Regions from separate parts of the Shewanella sp. SP1S2-4 genome, predicted to be linked through region 1. Evidence: predicted binding sites of a transcription regulator. Region 1 holds the regulator's gene; each other region holds the start of a gene.

Region 1 (4,544 bases):
TAGAGAGCTCTGGCATAGATCATGCGTTTTACGCATAGATTAAGGCGGCTAAGACTAAGGTGAGTCAGCGGTAATGCTCGCTAGTGTAATCGCCTATGGTTCGTGCCGTCGAGCGACAAATATGTCGCCAAGCTTTTGAAACGAGATGTGAACTGCACAAATAAGCAGTGCTAAGTGTGATGTGTACTGATCTGAGTGCCTGTGTGGAACACTGAGTATGAAATGAAACTAACAGGCTTCGTCAAACTTAGCGTCGATTAAGGCACAAATGGCATCCAGAGCGGGCTCTGCATCTGGGCCTTCGGCGATAAGCTTAATGGTTTTACCCATGCCAGTTTCAAGCATCAGTAAGCCGAGCACGCTGGCGGCGGATGCCTGTTTATCGCCTTGTATCAAGGTGATGCTTGCATCAAACTCGGATGCCAGTACCACGAGCTTTGTGGCGGCACGGGCATGTAATCCCAGTTTGTTACAGATGGTGATCTGACGTTCAAGCTTTGGCATTATTCAGCTCTCGATGGCGGGCATAAACCTTATGTTTACCGTTACTAAAGCGTTTAGCCAATTGCTCAGCGACGTAAACCGATCTGTGTTGCCCACCCGTGCAGCCAATGGCCACAGTCAAATAACTGCGATTGTTGCGTTCGAGATGCGGCAGCCAAGTTTCCAGCAAATTCTCGATTTGCCAGATGAACTTATTGACCAGTGGTTGGCGATTTAAGAACTCAGCTACGGGCTCATCTAAGCCAGTCAATGGACGCAGCGCCAGTTCCCAGTGTGGGTTAGGCAGGAAGCGCACATCAAACATAAAGTCGGCTTCGGTGGGCATACCGTGCTTAAAGCCAAAGGACTCAAAGTTGATCACTAATTCTTTATCGACACTGCCGAGCAGAATTTGTCTCACTTGATCGCTTAAATCATAGATATTCAGGTTCGACGTATCTATGTAGTGATCGACCAGTTTTGACATAGGCTCGAGCAGTTTCCCTTCCAGTTTTATTGCTTCTTGCAAAGAGACTTGGCTCTTCGACAAAGGGTGCAAACGGCGGGTTTCGCTGTAACGCTTGAGCAGAATTTTATCGCTGGAATTGAGGAAGAAGCTGGTTAACTCAGTATCAGGAGGCAGGCTCGCGAGTTGCTTCACTAAGACTTTATCCTGCTCAGGCATGTTACGCACGTCGACACTGATGGCGACGAGATCGTTACTGCCTTTGAGTTGCTCAAGCAAAGTGCCGATTAAGGGCAAGGGAAGGTTATCGACACAATAATAGCCGAGATCTTCGAGTACCCTTAGGGCGACAGATTTGCCTGAGCCTGAGCGGCCCGACACTATGACCAGTTTCATCCAGTGATTACCTGATAGAGTTCCGTTTCATCATGCGTCTTGCGTAATTGCTTTAATATTTGCTTGTCGCTCAGCTTTTCGGCCATGCAAGACAAGGTACTTAAGTGCTGCTGACATTGGTCTGCAGGCACCAGTAGTGCAAATAAAATATCAACAGGTTGCTTATCGATAGCATCGAATGCTATCGGCTCTTCACACTTAATGAGTATGGCAATGGGCTGATCTATATCGGCTAGTCGACCATGTGGAATGGCGATGCCGTTACCTATACCTGTGCTCCCCATCTTTTCGCGCGCCACTAGGCTTTCGAATATCTCTTGAGATGAGAGGGTCGGGTACTGGGCAGCGACTAAGTCGCTGATGAGTTCCAGTACCTTTTTCTTGCTGCCCGGAGTGGCGCAGGTAGTGCACTCCGGCCGCAGTATGGTACAAAGTTCCATTATTAGTGTTTTGTTAACTTCTCTTTGTGTTTAATAACCTGACGATCAAGCTTGTCAATCAGGGCGTCTATAGCGGCATACATGTCAGCATGCTCTGAAGTAGCAAAAACTTCACCACCGATAAGATTTATTCTCGCTTCGGCAATCTGTTGCATTTTCTCGACATTGAGCACAACGTGCACATTATTGATCTGTTCGAAATGGCGTTCAAGTTTTGAAAACTTTTCTTCTACATATGCGCGTAACGATTCGGTAATTTCGACATGGTGTCCACTCAGGTTTATTTGCATAGAAACGTCCTCCGATATCCACTGTAGGTTATAAACTTTTACGCTGATTAGAAGGCGGAATGAGCATAGCCTCTCGGTACTTCGCAATGGTTCTGCGGGCTACGTTGATCCCTTGTTCTGCCAGAAGTTGTGCCATCTTACTGTCGCTCAATGGTTTTTTCTGGTTTTCCGCTGCAACCAGTTTCTTAATGAAGGCTCTGATTGCTGTGGATGAGCACTCCCCACCATCGTCAGTACCGACGTGGCTAGAGAAGAAGTATTTTAGTTCAAAAAGTCCCTTAGGGGTATGCATGTATTTCTGTGTCGTCACCCGTGAGATGGTCGACTCATGCATTTCTACCGCTTCGGCAATATCGTTAAGCACCATAGGTTTCATGGCTTCTTCACCGTATTCAAAGAAACCTTGCTGATATTGGACGATACAGTTCGCCACCTTCAACAAGGTATCATTACGGCTCTCTAAACTCTTGATAAACCATTTAGCCTCTTGCAGATGGCCACGAATAAATTGGCTATCGGCTTGGCTTTTAGTGCTGCGCGCCATCGAGGCATAATGTTGGTTTACATTGATTTTTGGCATGCAGTCAGGATTCAGCTCAACCACCCAGCGGCCATTTTTCTTCGACACTGACACATCTGGGATGACGTATTCGTCATCGTTGGGCGTAATCAATAAACCTGGGCGGGGATTGAGGGTTTGGATAAGCGCTATGCCGTCTCTTAACTCATCCTCTTTTAATTTAGTCTTACGCATCAACAATCTAAAATCGCGGGCGGCGATCAGATCTAAATGATCTTTGATCAGCATGCGGGCGTTTTCTAGGTTGGGCGTGTCAGCGGCGAAATGCGACAGTTGGATCAACAGGCACTCGCTTAAATCGCGGGCGGCAACACCAATGGGATCAAAGTGTTGAATGCGCTTGAGTACGGCTTCGACTTCGTCAAGCTCAACCTCAGGATTGCCCATAGCTTCGAGAATTTCTTCAGTGCTTTGGGTGAGATAGCCCTGATCGTCAATGGCATCAATAATGGCGGTGGCAATGGCTAAATCGGTTTCAGAAAACGGCGTGAGGTTTTTTTGCCATTCTAAGTGCTCATACAAGCCTTCACTGGTCTCACCTTGGAAGGGCATATCATCTTCACGACTGCCACCGGGGCCAGAATTGGGGGAGGCGGTGAACACTTCATCCCAGGTGGTGTCCATGGGGAGTTCGTCGGGCATGGATTCTTTGGTTAAGGACTCTGCCGTGTCTATGGTGGAGCTGTCTTTCTCTGGCGGCAGAGTGCTCGATTCACTGAAATCCGTATCGGATAGCGTTTGGTTTACAGGGGCTTTAGTGGCGTCGAATTGATCCTCTTCCAGCTCGAGAAGGGGATTAGAATCTAAGGCTTGCTGGATCTCTTGCTGCAGTTCTAATGACGACAGTTGCAACAGACGTATGGCCTGTTGTAATTGTGGCGTCATGGTTAACTGTTGACCCAGTTTGAGCTGGAGTGACGCTTTCATGTTACCGCTGATCCCTACGTTATTATTGTTGGATGAGGTCGCTTGTTATCATCTTGAGTGGAGTCCAATGGTGGCATAAATTACCTGCATTGGCTCCGCTTGATTAACTATAGCCTGAATTGTTCACCTAAGTACACAGCCCTAACTTGCTGATTGTCTAAGATCTCTGCGGGTGTCCCCTCGGCAATCAAGTTTCCGTGACTCACGATATAGGCATGTTCACACACATCTAATGTCTCACGGACATTGTGGTCTGTGATCAACACGCCAAGGCCACGACTTTTGAGCTGTTCGATAATCTTTTTAATGTCGATAACCGAAATCGGATCGACACCAGCAAAGGGTTCATCGAGCAAAATGAACTTAGGATTTGCTGCTAACGCCCGCGCAATTTCGACACGGCGACGTTCACCGCCCGACAATGACATGCCTTGGCTGTCACGGATGTGGGTAATGTGGAACTCTTCGAGCAGATGCTCTAGCTCTTCTTCCCTTTGCTCTTTTTTTAATTCTTTACGCGTTTGCAGCACGGCCATGATGTTGTCATGGACGGTCAGTTTACGGAAGATACTGGCTTCCTGCGGCAAGTAACCTATACCTTTGCGGGCACGCAGGTGCATAGGATCTGCGGTTAAATCATCATCGTCGATAAAGATGTGGCCTTTATCGCTTTTAACCAGACCGACGACCATGTAAAAGGTGGTAGTTTTACCCGCGCCGTTCGGGCCGAGTAGGCCAACGACCTGACCGGTTTTTACCGTCAGACTGACGTCTTTAACCACTTGGCGACTCTTGTAACTCTTCGCCAGATTTTGTGCTCTTAGGGTGATTTGGGTCATTTAGAGTCCTGCTTTTTCACAGGTTTATCTGCTGGCGCGTCTGGTTTGGCATCATCTTGATAGCTTTCAGGCTGAATAATAGTGATCACGCGATCGTCACCACTACCTGTGCTCTCAGCAATC
Region 2 (4,544 bases), on a different contig from region 1:
CGATCTTGGCATGGAAACGGCCATCTCCCCCAAAGAAGTTATCCACTAGGATGAACACCAATCTGGCTTCCATTGTGATCAATGCTGTACCTTTGAGCGGACTAAAACGTACCATATTCAGACTAGTAGGAACGAATAGCGTATGTACATACTCTCCAAACTTGAGCATCTGTACACCGTTGATCGACACTTCAGCAGCGCGACGCATCATATTAAACATACTGATCCGCAAATGACGTGCAAAACGCTCATTCACAATTTCCAGCGTCGGCATACGCCCACGAACAATGCGATCTTGGGAAGAGAAATCGTAGGAACGCGCATCATGACCAGCGGAATCAATTTCGTCATCATCATCGACGTCATCAACCCCGTGCAAGAGTGCATCAATCTCGTCTTGGCTTAATAAATCACTCACTATATTGCCTTCGCCTCTTTAGATTACTTACCCACTATCAGTAAAGGGTTATTGCATCACAAAACCAGTAAACAGCACTTTCTCGACAACTTTACGGCCAGTGACCGACTGCAGGGTATTTTGCACGCTTAAGAGTGCTAACTGGCGTAATTCATCTTTACCCGCTTGCGTACTGAGTTTTTGCACATCTGCGCCACTGAAAGTCGTTAAAAGCGCATCTTCAATCAGCGGAATGTGTTTTTGTGTCAGCACATCATCATCTGTGCCACGTACCATTAACTGTACTTTAATCTCAACTAAACGAGCGCGATCAGGGCCAGGCAGGTTAAACAAAAAAGGACGTGGCATAGGCACATAGGATGCGGTAGTCAGCGCACCACTTTCAGCAGGAGTTTCTGTTTGTACGGCTCCGTCAGTTGACGTCGTGGCGTCCTCAGAACTACTACCAAGGAAAAACCATAGGGCACCGGCAATAAGCAGTGCAACTAAAACCCCCACTCCAATAAAAATAAAGAGCTTTTTTTTACTTTTGGGAGCTTCGGTGTTCTCAAGTTCTAACGATTCTTCCTTAGCCATTCACTATTCTCTTTAATTTAGGCAGAAACTCTTACGTTTTATTAATATGAAAACGTAACTATATAAGTCATCGCTATAGGTTACCTACTTAAGCGTAATAATCTATACCTGAATTTACACTAGAAGCTTGATTTAAACCTAAATGTAGCTCTTCTGCCGAGATTTCATCCACATCAGCCCCACTTGAACCGCCACCGTCGCCAAAACTTCCCTCTCGACGTTCACCTTGGCCACCTTGAGACACATGGCTATCCGCTAATTGCATCCCTTGCTCCTGCAGTAACTCGCGTAATCTTGGCATAGCTTGTTCAACTAAATCACGCGTCTGTGTCTGAGTGACATGGAACTGTACTTGGGTCTGATCGCCATGCACTTGAATTTTTACCAGCATATGTCCAAGCTCAGGGGGATCGAGCCTAATTTCAGCATGTTGAATACCTTGACTCACCATAGTGATCAACTGTTGCTTCATCACAGGTGAAAACCGTTGGATCATCTCTTGCATTTGGTTTTGTTGTTCGACACCTTGGCGTAATGACAACTGAACTTGCATCGTTTCCTGACGATTGACTTGTAGTGGCGTCGATGACTGAGCTAAAGCAGAAAATGACTTAATGTCAGTCGTTGATACCTTGTCTTCATCCCCCATAATGAATGGCTTAGCGTCTCTTTGAGCATCGAGTGTCACACTGTACTTCGCATCCTTTAGCAAAGTACCCGCATCCATTGCTACTTTTGAAACATCAACATTGATCTCGGTATCAGTCATTGCGCTATCCTTCGGATCAACTGCGTTACCTAAGATATTCTGTGTATCCAGTGTTGTAACTATAGGCTGAACTTCTACTTTGCTAACCGCAATATCGACATTAGCATTTCGGCTTACTTGCTGGGGTATCGTAATCTCAACATTGCGAACTGTTGGTTTATTACTCTCTACAGAAACAGTATCAGCATCGACCTCGTCCGTGCTAGAAGTATCAATCAGCTTGGAGCTTGCCAAGTCCAATGTATCAACTATTTCATCAGCGATTAAAGATGTTGCAGACATTTCATTCTTAGTAGTCGATGGCGCTAGGGTTTCAGACCGCAAAGTTTGACTCGCAGGGCTAAACTTCAACATTGATTCATCTACGTCGTCAGAAGTTCGCAGTGCCTCAGAATTAAGATCCAACCTTGCTCCCCGCAGTTCAGCGTTTACACTCGCAACTTGATTCGCATATTTATCAGTTGAAAATGATTTATCGTCTTTAAGTTCAGTCACATCAGCGTCTTTCAATATCACGCTTTCTAAAATTTTTGATGGTGCTGTTTCTGCTGCATTTTCAAGCTCTGATAAGTCTAAACTTTCAGATATTTTACTGTTCGGCGAAATGACTTGTGCCTTGAGAGAGGCGGAATGTGATTCAAGGCTTTTATCCATAGACGACTGTGATTTTAATGCCTCTACCGCCTCATCAAGTAAAACTTTCTTCCCCTGTATTGCTTCAACAGATAATTCGTCGGCTGCGTCTTTGTCAGCCCGTATATTTTCAATTGGCAATGCCTCTACTGATATTTTAGTCGCTAACAATCTTTCTTTGGGTAATACCTCTACTGATACTTTATCCGTAGACACATTATTAGTGCTATCAGTCTCATCTGATGACGCAGTATTTAGTTGAAACTGGTCAGTTAACTTTTTGAGTTCTGAGGAAAATGAAATGTCAGTATCTAACATCTTTTGTAGGCCCGATAGCTCGCCATTTGAGGACTTGCTATTACTTTTCTCAGTTGCCAGGTTAACTTCACTTGACGTTAAAATATCAGCCTTACCTTGCGCTGAGCCTGAGATGTCGACAACTGGAAGCTCAGTGTTCATCGCTTTCATTGATGCTTGTATACCCGTCAACTCAACGGTACTGAGAGCATCGCTTTCCAACAAAGTATCACCAGACTCATTATTGTCCTCTTGGGAAGAGCCAAACGGCAAACTCTCTCCCTCTGATGCCGTTTTCTTCATGTCATTTGCCATACTGATCTGGGCGAAGATAAGATTAACGTCAGCGTCATCCGTTGATATGTCTTTATCTTTTACTTTATCAGTAGAGGCGATCTGCACTTTATCGTCAGTATTCGCGACAGCCTTTTTAGGCGCGGAAATAGAAAATGAGCTAGCGGAGACAGACGCAAGTGTAGATGAAAAGTCTTCATTATTAGACTCTTGGGAAGATGTCTTAGCGGAATTGGCCGCAGAGTTGCCTGTTTTACTCAACAGGATATTGGTCATTTGTTGCATAAGTGCTCCCAAACATCACCCAGCAGAAAAAGAAAATGGCTAGGTAGAAACGTCAATTAAACACTGCGGTTGCAGGGTCATGGACTAAATCAAAGCAAATAAGATGCCAAAACTTCAGTTTTTACTGCGGCATATTGAAAAGAATAAAACTCAGGGAAAAAAGTCGAACAAATGTTCTGCACCATAAGCGGCAACAGAAAACTGAACTCATAGAGGTTAGTGAATGGCAAAGATACCGATCATTTAACGCACCATTACACTAACGCTGATGACGGCGATAAAACTGCTGAGAAGCAAATTCATCGGTCATTTTCTGCTCCCGTTTTTGTTCAACAACTTGGCGCTTCTTCTCTTTACTCGCTAAGAGTAATTCCACAGCCTTACGTTTTTTTTGTTTTTCCAACCAATGCTGTTGTCGATATTCTTTTTGTTTTTCACCGTCGGCTACAACGCGATTTTGCTGAGTAATAGCGTCATCAATCTGACGAATAAAGCGATGAAACTGGTGATAGTGACTGGCACTAATGGCTTGGCCTTGCTGGGATTGCATTTGCTTCATGTATTCTAAGCGATAGTTATTGAGTGCACTGAGTTGATTCAGCCGTTTTTGACACTCTAACTGCGCCGACTTTAACAATAACGCCGCTTGTTCTTCGGCATCATTGGCGAGCTTTAACACTAACAACAAGGGATCGGCGTTAGCCATACTAGACCTCGATTAATTCGATGACGCCATTATTTGCACTGTGCGGCAAGTTGCCCGAGCATGACTTGGCTATCGGCAAAACTGAATGCATCACGCATGGTTTGGCGTAAAAAAGCATTCATCGCCGGCTGTAATCGTATCGCGTTATCGATTCGAGGATCGCTGCCTTGGGCATAAGCACCAATTGAAATCAAATCCCGATTTTGCTGATACAAGGAATAGGTTTGTTTCACGCGGCGCATCGCTTCCAAGTGTTCATTGGAGATCACCATAGGTGCTACCCGGCTAATGGAGGCTTCAATATCAATCGCAGGATAATGCCCAGAGTCCGCAAGCGAACGTGACAAGACTATGTGACCATCAAGAATCGCCCGCGATGCATCGGCAATGGGATCCTGTTGATCGTCCCCTTCCGTCAACACAGTATAAAATGCCGTAATTGAACCTTGACCTGGGCCACCGTTGCCAGCACGCTCAACTAAACGCGGCAGCTTGGCAAATACTGAAGGCGGATAGCCTTTGGTGGCTGGCGGCTCACCCACAGCCAAAGCAATTTCCCGCTGCGC
Region 3 (4,544 bases), on a different contig from region 1:
ATGGCTTGGCTATGTCCTTGGATAATATTGTCCAGTGCCTGAGAGACAGGAATGAGCTTACTGCCTAAACCAAATAGCGCGTGGCTGAGGGCGTTAGTGGTGCCTAAGGGAATGATCCCTAAGGCGATGTCAGTGTTCACTATTTCCGATGCCACCTCTGTCACTGTGCCATCGCCACCACAGGCAATAATGATATCTGCGCCGCTACTGCGGGCTTTTTGGGCGAAGGTATTTGCGCTGATATTTTCGGTAGTGAGCTTTAACGTTAGGTCAAAATAGGCTTTTAGTTCGTCTTGGATCTGCTCGCCATATTGTTGCCATTTGCCGCCGCCAGAGACCGGGTTGGCGATAATCCACGCCACTTTATGGATGTTGATTTTGCCTTGCTTGAGCATGTGTTCAAGGGCGCGTAATTGCCATTTGTTTAAGCCCGCGGTTTTGCGAACTTGCTTTATCTGTTGCAGTACTTCGGCGAAGTTGCGCTGTTTATCTTTACAGACTAAATAGGCGGCGAGTACCAGTACTGAGCGGCCGCGCCCCATAGCACAGTGGATCAGCACCTGTTTATTGGCGCGCACTTGGCGATGCAACCAGTTAACGGCTTGATTGAGCTGGGCACTGGTCGGCACGCTATGGTCGAGGATGGGAATGTTCAAATACTCGATATGATCTTCAAACTGCGACCAATCTAAGCCATCAAACTCGGCGGTCACATCAAGAATGGCGGTAATCTTATTGGCTTTGATTTTATCCAGATCCGCAGAAAATAATCGGCAGCCGAGATACAACTGCTCATCTATCTTTTGCATCGACGGCACAGAGTCGCGTTTTCTGGCCCAATGATTATACAGCCGACAGCCCAATAAAAACGGAATAAAGCCCCAGCGAATATACCAAGGGATAGTGCCATCTTGGCGCTTTCTAAAAATGCTGGCGAGATTAAACCAGTAGGCTGAACCGACTAAAAATAGCGACAGGCTTGTCCAAGCCCAAATAAAGGTGAGCAGGGGAGACGTACCCGTTACTGCAAAATAGGCTAGCAGTACGGCACCTGCTAAGTAGAAATATTTGATGTGGATTTTGCTTAGCATACGCGCCCTCCAATGCTGTTCATTTGATTTTACCGCTGCATGTTCAACGGCTGACTGCATCGGTGAATCGCGTCGTTGAAATCAGGTTCTAACTCAAGTTTAAATTAGGTGCTAACTCAAAAGGGTGGCAGTAGACGAGTCTATTGCCACCCTAGAGTGAGGTTTGCTTAGCACTTAGTATCTTTAGCTTTAACACCTTCTTTGACTTCTTCACAGGCATCTTCGATGGCGTTACCTGTATCTGTCATCACTTCATCAATTTTTTCGCCTGCGTCTTCGGCTTTGTTATCGCTACAAGCGGTTAAACCGAGGGCGAGTAATAATGCCAGTGAAGCGCTTGTCATCAGAGTAAATGGTTTCATATACATCTCCTTTCTAAAAAATAATTAAAGTCGTGGTGACTTGCCTCTAAAGGCATTAACCAGCAGGGAAATCACTAATAACACAATAAAGATTAAGAAAATGATTTTCGCTATGCCCGCCGCTGCGCCAGCTATCCCAGTAAATCCTAATAGGCCTGCAATAACAGCAACAACCAGAAATACTAATGTCCAACCTAACATATGAACCTCCTGCCCTTGTCTTAATCCTTCGCATGACCGTTTGTGTCATTTGTAAGGTAACGGCTAATGGTTATTTCTAGATTGCGAACATAATGCCAACTTTGCATATTTTAATTAGTTTATTGATTTTAAATGAAATTTAATTGATTGGTTTGAAGCGGATACGAATGTGCTAAACGTGGGGCAGGCAATTTTTACCTAAGCTTCGGTAAGAGTTGCAGTCAGAAAATAGAGGAGCACAGCAAAAAAAACCGATACCATTTGAGTATCGGCTTAGATGAAGATGTTGATAACTAGGCTGAGAAAGAGACAATAATTTGCGGTAAGGTCAGCACTTGCGCATTAACTACCACCGCCAGCAACTGCTGAGAGCGTCCTATAAAGCAGCATTTGTATGATATCTTTTAGAAAGTACGGCAATGACGGCACAGCAAATACCATAGAACGCACCAAGACCTCCATAATATATTCCTGCTTCACCCGACGTAATATGCCCTGAGGCAAAAGATATAGATATTCCAATATAGGCGCTTAAAAGACCCAGAGTGGCACCCGCTAACCCAAACTTATGACCACGATGAATGGATGCCAAAGTGCCAGCTGCGGTGGTATTAATATCTAGATTGCTAACGTTAATATCAAAAGCTGCCGCTAACGCTCTTTTTGATTCTAAAGAGCTTGTGCCTTCGCTTTCTATTCTCTGAATAGTACGAATGCTCAGTCCTGAGATTGTGGCAAGTTGATCTTGTGACCAAGAACGTTCGTTTCGAAGCTTCTTAACTAAGTCTTTGTTTATCATCTGTTCCATTTTCTAGTTCCTAATAATGATTGCTAAAGGCTAATCATCATCCGAAAATCTTGATTTTAGTTATGACAACCTTACGTCAAAGTTACGACAGTGGCCCGCCAAGTTGTTTAACGCCGCCAACAGCGAGCAAATGTTAAGTTTGAAAGACGCAATGCTAGGCCTTGTTAAGTGTTCACCTCATAACCAAACCGAACCCCGCTTGATTAATGATATCTGTGCATTGTGATATGAACCACATTGCAGAAGCAGTAGGCTCATACTTGCATAGAATATTAATTTTAAATTCTTTACCCTTTGAATCTGGATTGGTTTCAAATATTTCACCAGACTCCAAGAAAGCCAAGTCGGTATTAATCTTTTCCTGTGTAGAAATAGATGCCCGTCATCCCATTCCAAATGATCTGAGAGGGTTAGCACCACGACACCTTCTTGATCTATTCCAATGGAGTCAACTGAACCTTGACCTTCTATGCTCATAGATATTTTACACTTATATAATGCGCATAATCTTACCTTCAATTACTTGGCGAGGTGACTCGCAAATTAATGATTTATAAGGAGCTTTGCACGATAGTAAATATCATTCTGGGTAGAAAGTATGCATCTGTATTACTACGTATTTTGTTTGGCGAATTGTTTATAAGATATTGAATATTAAGACTTGATTGAAAGTATTATTTGAAATAATGCACAAAACGATACTTTTGAATGACAAAAAACTTTATTCACAAATCATGTGGTATGTAGATTTTTGGGGAAGGGATATGTCCTATCAAAGTTTGCCTCGCAGTCCATTCTTAAATTAGGCAGCATGTATTCGATTGGTTGCAGGCGTGCATTGTCGCGGCAGTGGCCATCGGAAAAGGGACTTTTCCGTTGAGCCCCCAAGGATGGGTTTACGGCGTACCACTGGAGCGCCAGTGCTTAGCGGCATTGGCACAAACAGAGCCAATAACTCAAGGGATTAGATTGGTAATAAGGTCGGCGGCTTCGATTTAACGAGGTAGTGAAGAAGACTGCATCAAGTAGGGAGTTGAGTCCCTACTTGATGTCTCGATAGTCCGTTAGGGGTTAAAAACGATTTAGCGGTTTCCAGCGTTGCAGGCTAACTGGAATGCTAACCCCTTGGGATAACAGCAAGTTAATGCGGGATTGATACGCCGCGCCCACCATTAAATGTTTGGCTAAATCGACCGCATTACGGGCTTTATAGTCATCTAAATAACTGCCTTTTGCCCACGCATTAAATGCCCCGAGCGCAGGGCCTGCCCAAATTTGGTAATCCATTTCGCGGCCGACTTCACCTGTGTTCGACCAGCGGCTCGACAGACCCAAATACCAGCGGAAAATCAGCGCCATCTTACGTTTGGGGTTATCCAGTGCACGCTCGATTTGCTTAGGGTCACGTTCGTTAAAGTGGGCGACTGTGCCCGCCCAAATGTCATCGAGTGATGCGCGAAACACTTGCTCTTCGAGCTTTTTACGCTCGTCCGCGGGGATGGCATCAATTGAATCGTAACGGGTATAAATTTCATAAAGCTTATTGGCGCGCATTGGAAACAGAGTACCGCGCTTAACTACTTGTAATTTCACGCCCATTTCGAACATATCGGCGGCAGGCGCCATAGTCACATCAGCCATTTCTGTGGTGGCGAGTAACTTACGTGTGTGTTCGCTCGCGCCCGCCTCCACACACGCTTGGTTGATTGAACCTGTGACGATAAAGGCCGCGCCCATGTTGAAGGTGGCTAATGCTGCGTCGGGGGTACCAACGCCGCCGCCTGCACCGACACGGATGGGCGTCTTGTATTGATACTTAGCTTGGATTTCATCTTTGAGCGCCAAAATCGTCGGCAATAGCGTGACCAGTGGACGATTGTCGGTATGGCCACCTGAGTCGGCTTCGGCCGTGATGTCATCCGCCATTGGCACCAGTAATGCCATTGCCATTTGGTCTTGGCTGATAAGACCATCACTCACTAATTGCTGGAGGATTTTGGCGGGCGCCGGCTCCATAAACTTAGTTGCGACTTCGGTGCGGCTGATTTTGGCTATGACTTTGTTGCCAATGACGATGTCGCC
Region 4 (4,544 bases), on a different contig from region 1:
TTAAGCTGCGGGTGGTACGTTGGATTAATTGAACACCAAGTCTATGTTCAAGATCGGCGACTTGTGTACTGACCTTAGACTTAGAAATCCCAAGCCTTCTTGCGGCGGCACTAAAACTACCAGCTCTGGCCACATGAGTAAAAATCGCAATAGGTTCTAACAGTTCTAACATGGAAGTCGCCTTAAGCTGTTTACGACAATGATATTAACTTTCGGTGAATAGCAGTGGTTAGCGTAATCATCGCTTAAAAATAACCATAGCATTGATATCTCGCATTAAAGTGATATAACGCAGAGATTTAGACCGAAAAAGTCCACTAAAGTAGGGTGTTATATCTGACTGATATGCCAGCTTTTAATTATATTTTAAGAGTATACCAAATATTCGTCTCTAGACTGTAACATTCCGAACTAAATCGCTGCAAGCCAAGCCTACAAGCCACATCGACTTTATCCTCATAGCTTTCGCCACTAAGAATTAGCCAATAAAAAAGCCCCTAGGCGATAAATTGACTAGGGGCGTAGCATTCAAATTTGACTCATGCACAAGGAGATAGAAGTTATTGCAGTTAAAAGCAAGGGCTATTCACAAAAACTATTAGTAAGGACGATTAACAAGAACTATTCACGCAGCTCCTTGGTTGAGTTTTGTGTCAACGCATAAGGCGCGAGTTCTGGTACCTCTTGGCGTAATTGATTTTCAAGCACTAACAGATTTTCAAATCGGTCGCACAAACGGTCAGCTTTAGCTTCCAGTCCCTTAGATTGACTCTCAATTTGTTGCTCAATATCTTGGCCTAAGTTGTCCATTTTTTTGGAGAAGGCATCCATCTTGGCTTCAAAACTATCACCGTCACCCGACATGATTTGGCCACCTATGGTCATCATAATGGTGCCCACTGAGTTCTGAACAATTTGCTCCATTTCCTGCTCGAATTCGTCGTTAAAGGTGTTCTGAATCGAGTCCTCCGTCGCGCCGAGATAGAAGCTATCGCCATGACGGTAGGCAACTGAATCAACACGCTTTTGGACGCCTGCCATCATTTCATCGAATTTAGCACCGGCCGCATCGCCCATTAAAGGGGTTAACGCCATGCTCACCGCTTGCGAAGCTAATGCGACGGCCTCGTTCACGACTTCAATCACTTCAGGCACTTGCGTCGACACTTCATCGGCGTATTGAGTCACTAGCTTTTTTTGCTTATCGGTTAAGTTTACTTGTTTGCCTTCAACAAATAACTTATCGACTTCGATGCGATACTTTTCGGTGCCCTTCTCGCTCATGACTAATTTTTTAGGCTCAACCATAACGTCATAATTTAAAGAGACTTCACAACGTTCATCGACTTTAGGCTCTGTTTGCGCTTGCGCCAACTGTAGGCCAGATGTCCCTAAAATCACGCCGGATAAGGCAAATCCAGTTAATAGCTTATTTAATTTCATGTTGTTCGTCCTTTAATCTGAATAATTCGATAAACCTAAACTACTGAATAGCTTATAGCAGGAGACGTGCCAACTTTATAACAATATGATTATGTTGGATTTAGGAAAGTTAGCACTAAAAGGTCATTAGCGAAATTCGCTAACTTTTAGTCTGATAGTGCTAATAAAAACGTGAAGTAAAACTAGAAAATGGAACGACCAAGGCGTTGGCTTAAATGCTCAAGCATGGCAGTGCCAGCAAGCGAATTGCCATTGCCATCGAGTTCTGGCGACCAAACACAAATCGACAGTTCCCCAGGAATAACGGCAATGATGCCACCACCGACACCACTTTTACCAGGCATACCGACACGATAGGCAAACTCGCCCGCTCCATCGTATAGGCCCGAAGTCGCCAACAGGGCATTAAGCTGCCGAGTTTGCACCTGAGAGATAAGCTCAGTCCCAATTATGCTTTTGCCGCGATTAGCCAAGTACAACATGGCTTTAGACAAGTCAGCGCAATTCATCTTTAAGGCGCAGTAATGAAAATAGGTGCGTAGCACAGTATCAACATCGCCTTGAAAATTACCAAAGGACTTCATCAAATAAGCAATCGCCGCATTGCGCGCACTATGCTGATATTCTGAGTCGGCCACTTGTTTGTCGAAACTGACTTTATCGTTTTGGCTTAGTTGCCTAACTAACTCGAGCATTCTGTGTTTAGGTGCACCTAAACGACTCTGCAATAAGTCAGCAATCACTAACGCGCCAGCATTGATAAATGGGTTGCGCGGCTTGCCACGTTCTAACTCGACTTGTACTAAAGAGTTGAATGAATGGCCCGAAGGTTCTTTGCCAACTCGGCTCCAAATTTCGGCTTCTTCATATAAAGTTAACGCTAAGGTTAAGCTGAAAACTTTGGAGATACTTTGAATCGAAAACGGCTCAAGGTAATCGCCCGCACCTAAGGTTTCACCATCAACGGTTGTGACGGCAATGCCTAATTTTCCAGCATCAACGCTGGCCAGTGCGGGGATGTAATCTGCAACCTTTCCTTGGCCGAGCAAGGGTCGAACTTTCTCGACCACTTCCTCAAGTAATGCCAACTCGGGCATTAACCCCACCAAATGTCGTACAGTTCGCTAACTTCAACCTGAGACACTTTTTGATTCGCCCAGAATGCCTTAACTGCTGCAATATCTTCTTCGGTACATTTGCCGATCGTTTGGGTTGCGATAATGCCTTCCCATTCGATGTGACCGCCGCCATGGAAACCTAACTTACGGGTTTCGATCACTTCATCGATAAATTTATCAACAGTTGCATCGATATCGGCTTCTGATACTGATGCATCAAAAGTCCAAGCCATATCAAAACCTAACTCTTGGAATTCATCAACGCGCATTTTCTTACGTAAACGACGGCTACGATTAGTTGCCATAGTGACTTTCCCCGTTGTGTTAAAAAACTAATTAATCAATTGAAATATCTAGATTAAGCAATACGCTCAAACATCAGATCCCATACACCGTGACCCAGTCTATGGCCGCGGGCTTCAAACTTTGTCAGTGGGCGATGATCAGGACGCGGCACCACAGTGCCATCACTCGACTGGTTTTGATAACCAGGAGCTGCTTGCATCACTTCCAACATATGCTCGCTGTATTCTTCCCAATCGGTTGCCATATGGAACACGCCGCCAATTTTTAGCTTGCGGCGGATCAGTTCAGCAAATTCAGCTTGTACGATACGACGCTTATGGTGACGTTTCTTATGCCAAGGATCGGGAAAAAACAATTGCACTCGGGCTAATGAACCGTCGGCAATCGCATGTTCTAATACTTCCATGGCATCATGATGATACACACGTAAATTAGTCACACTCGCAATGGCGGCATCGCTTAAGCAAGAACCAACACCCGGTTTATGCACTTCAATACCAATAAAATTTTGCTCTGGTGCGTCTTTAGCCATTTGCACTAAAGAGGCGCCCATGCCAAAGCCAATTTCCAGCACAGTATCGGCTTCACGGCCAAAAACATCGCTCAGGTTCAATGGCGCTGGGCTGTAATTTAACCCCATTGTTGGCCACTGGCTTTCAATAGCTTGGGCTTGGCCTTTAGTTAAGCGACCTTCTCTTAGGACAAAGCTTCTGATCTTACGCAGATACTTGCCTTCTTCATTAAATTCAGCGGTAGTGACTTCGCTCATTTTTGCCTCGTCTAGTGGACAGCACCATCATAAAAGAAGGGCATTATCCAAAGTTCAACATACAGTGCAAGCACTAATGGGGCGAAAGTATACCAAGATTATTTGAGAGTGCGAATTTAGCAGTGATTTTCGGCTTTTTAGCCCTTATCCACTTGTCTTTGAGCTTGTCTAAGAAGATAACTGCCGCTACACTGCGCCGATGAAATCTTCAGCCTCCTTCGCCACACGTATCGTCTCTTGGTACGACAATCACGGTCGTAAAACCCTCCCTTGGCAGCAAGATAAAACCCCATATAGCGTATGGGTTTCTGAAATCATGCTGCAACAAACTCAGGTTGCGACTGTTATTCCCTATTACCTTAAATTTATGGCGCGTTTTCCCGATGTGTTAGCACTTGCTAACGCGCCAGATGATGAGGTGTTGCATCATTGGACCGGCCTTGGGTATTACGCTAGGGCGCGTAATCTGCATAAAGCAGCCAAGATGATCCGCGACGATTATCAGGAACTATTTCCAACGGATTTTGAGCAAGTACTCGCCCTACCCGGCATCGGCCGCTCAACGGCAGGCGCAGTATTATCGCTGTCGCTTGGACAACATCACCCCATTCTCGACGGTAACGTCAAACGCGTGTTAGCACGACACGGCGCTATCGCCGGTTGGCCGGGGCAAAAAACTGTCGAAGCGCAGCTTTGGCAGCTGACTGACACGTATACGCCGCAGCAAGATATTCAGAAATATAATCAAGCCATGATGGATATCGGCGCCAGTATTTGTACTCGTAGCAAACCTAACTGCGCCGCTTGCCCTGTAGCGATTGATTGCAAAGCTCAGCTGATTGGACGACAAACCGATTTCCCCGGCAAGAAGCCTAAAAAAACCATACCGACCAAAGCGGCGTGGATGT

The links. Region 1 encodes sigma-54, which starts transcription at its own class of promoters, with help from an activator protein. Its sites were predicted from a motif close to GTTGGCACGNNNNTNGNNT; they were not measured.
Region 2: the regulator sigma-54 is predicted to act here: its motif matches at 3,365-3,383, upstream of Q4Q52_RS06140 (flagellar hook-length control protein FliK).
Region 3: the regulator sigma-54 is predicted to act here: its motif matches at 1,736-1,754, upstream of Q4Q52_RS00635 (DUF1328 domain-containing protein).
Region 4: the regulator sigma-54 is predicted to act here: its motif matches at 1,499-1,517, upstream of Q4Q52_RS01065 (YggN family protein).

What each region holds. Positions count from the first base shown of each region.
Region 1 covers NZ_JAUOET010000013.1:4,919-9,462, forward strand. The annotation lists gene Q4Q52_RS12965 (HPr family phosphocarrier protein) at 229-504, opposite strand; gene rapZ (RNase adapter RapZ) at 491-1,345, opposite strand; gene ptsN (PTS IIA-like nitrogen regulatory protein PtsN) at 1,342-1,785, opposite strand; gene hpf (ribosome hibernation promoting factor) at 1,788-2,075, opposite strand; gene Q4Q52_RS12985 (RNA polymerase factor sigma-54) at 2,104-3,582, opposite strand; gene lptB (LPS export ABC transporter ATP-binding protein) at 3,690-4,421, opposite strand; gene lptA (lipopolysaccharide transport periplasmic protein LptA) at 4,418-4,544, opposite strand, start outside.
Region 2 covers NZ_JAUOET010000004.1:19,508-24,051, forward strand. The annotation lists gene fliM (flagellar motor switch protein FliM) at 1-418, opposite strand, end outside; gene fliL (flagellar basal body-associated protein FliL) at 467-994, opposite strand; gene Q4Q52_RS06140 (flagellar hook-length control protein FliK) at 1,083-3,272, opposite strand; gene fliJ (flagellar export protein FliJ) at 3,532-3,978, opposite strand; gene fliI (flagellar protein export ATPase FliI) at 4,008-4,544, opposite strand, start outside.
Region 3 covers NZ_JAUOET010000001.1:154,675-159,218, reverse strand. The annotation lists gene Q4Q52_RS00645 (diacylglycerol kinase family protein) at 1-1,091, opposite strand, end outside; gene Q4Q52_RS00640 (hypothetical protein) at 1,259-1,453, opposite strand; gene Q4Q52_RS00635 (DUF1328 domain-containing protein) at 1,478-1,654, opposite strand; gene Q4Q52_RS00630 (helix-turn-helix transcriptional regulator) at 2,031-2,462, opposite strand; gene Q4Q52_RS00625 (DUF6572 domain-containing protein) at 2,635-2,796, opposite strand; partial or broken gene Q4Q52_RS00620 (hypothetical protein) at 2,880-2,939, opposite strand; gene pfaD (eicosapentaenoate synthase subunit PfaD) at 3,534-4,544, opposite strand, start outside.
Region 4 covers NZ_JAUOET010000001.1:246,899-251,442, forward strand. The annotation lists gene Q4Q52_RS01060 (LysR family transcriptional regulator) at 1-172, opposite strand, end outside; gene Q4Q52_RS01065 (YggN family protein) at 622-1,443, opposite strand; gene glsB (glutaminase B) at 1,626-2,540, opposite strand; gene Q4Q52_RS01075 (YggL family protein) at 2,540-2,866, opposite strand; gene trmB (tRNA (guanosine(46)-N7)-methyltransferase TrmB) at 2,920-3,636, opposite strand; gene mutY (A/G-specific adenine glycosylase) at 3,836-4,544, shown strand, end outside.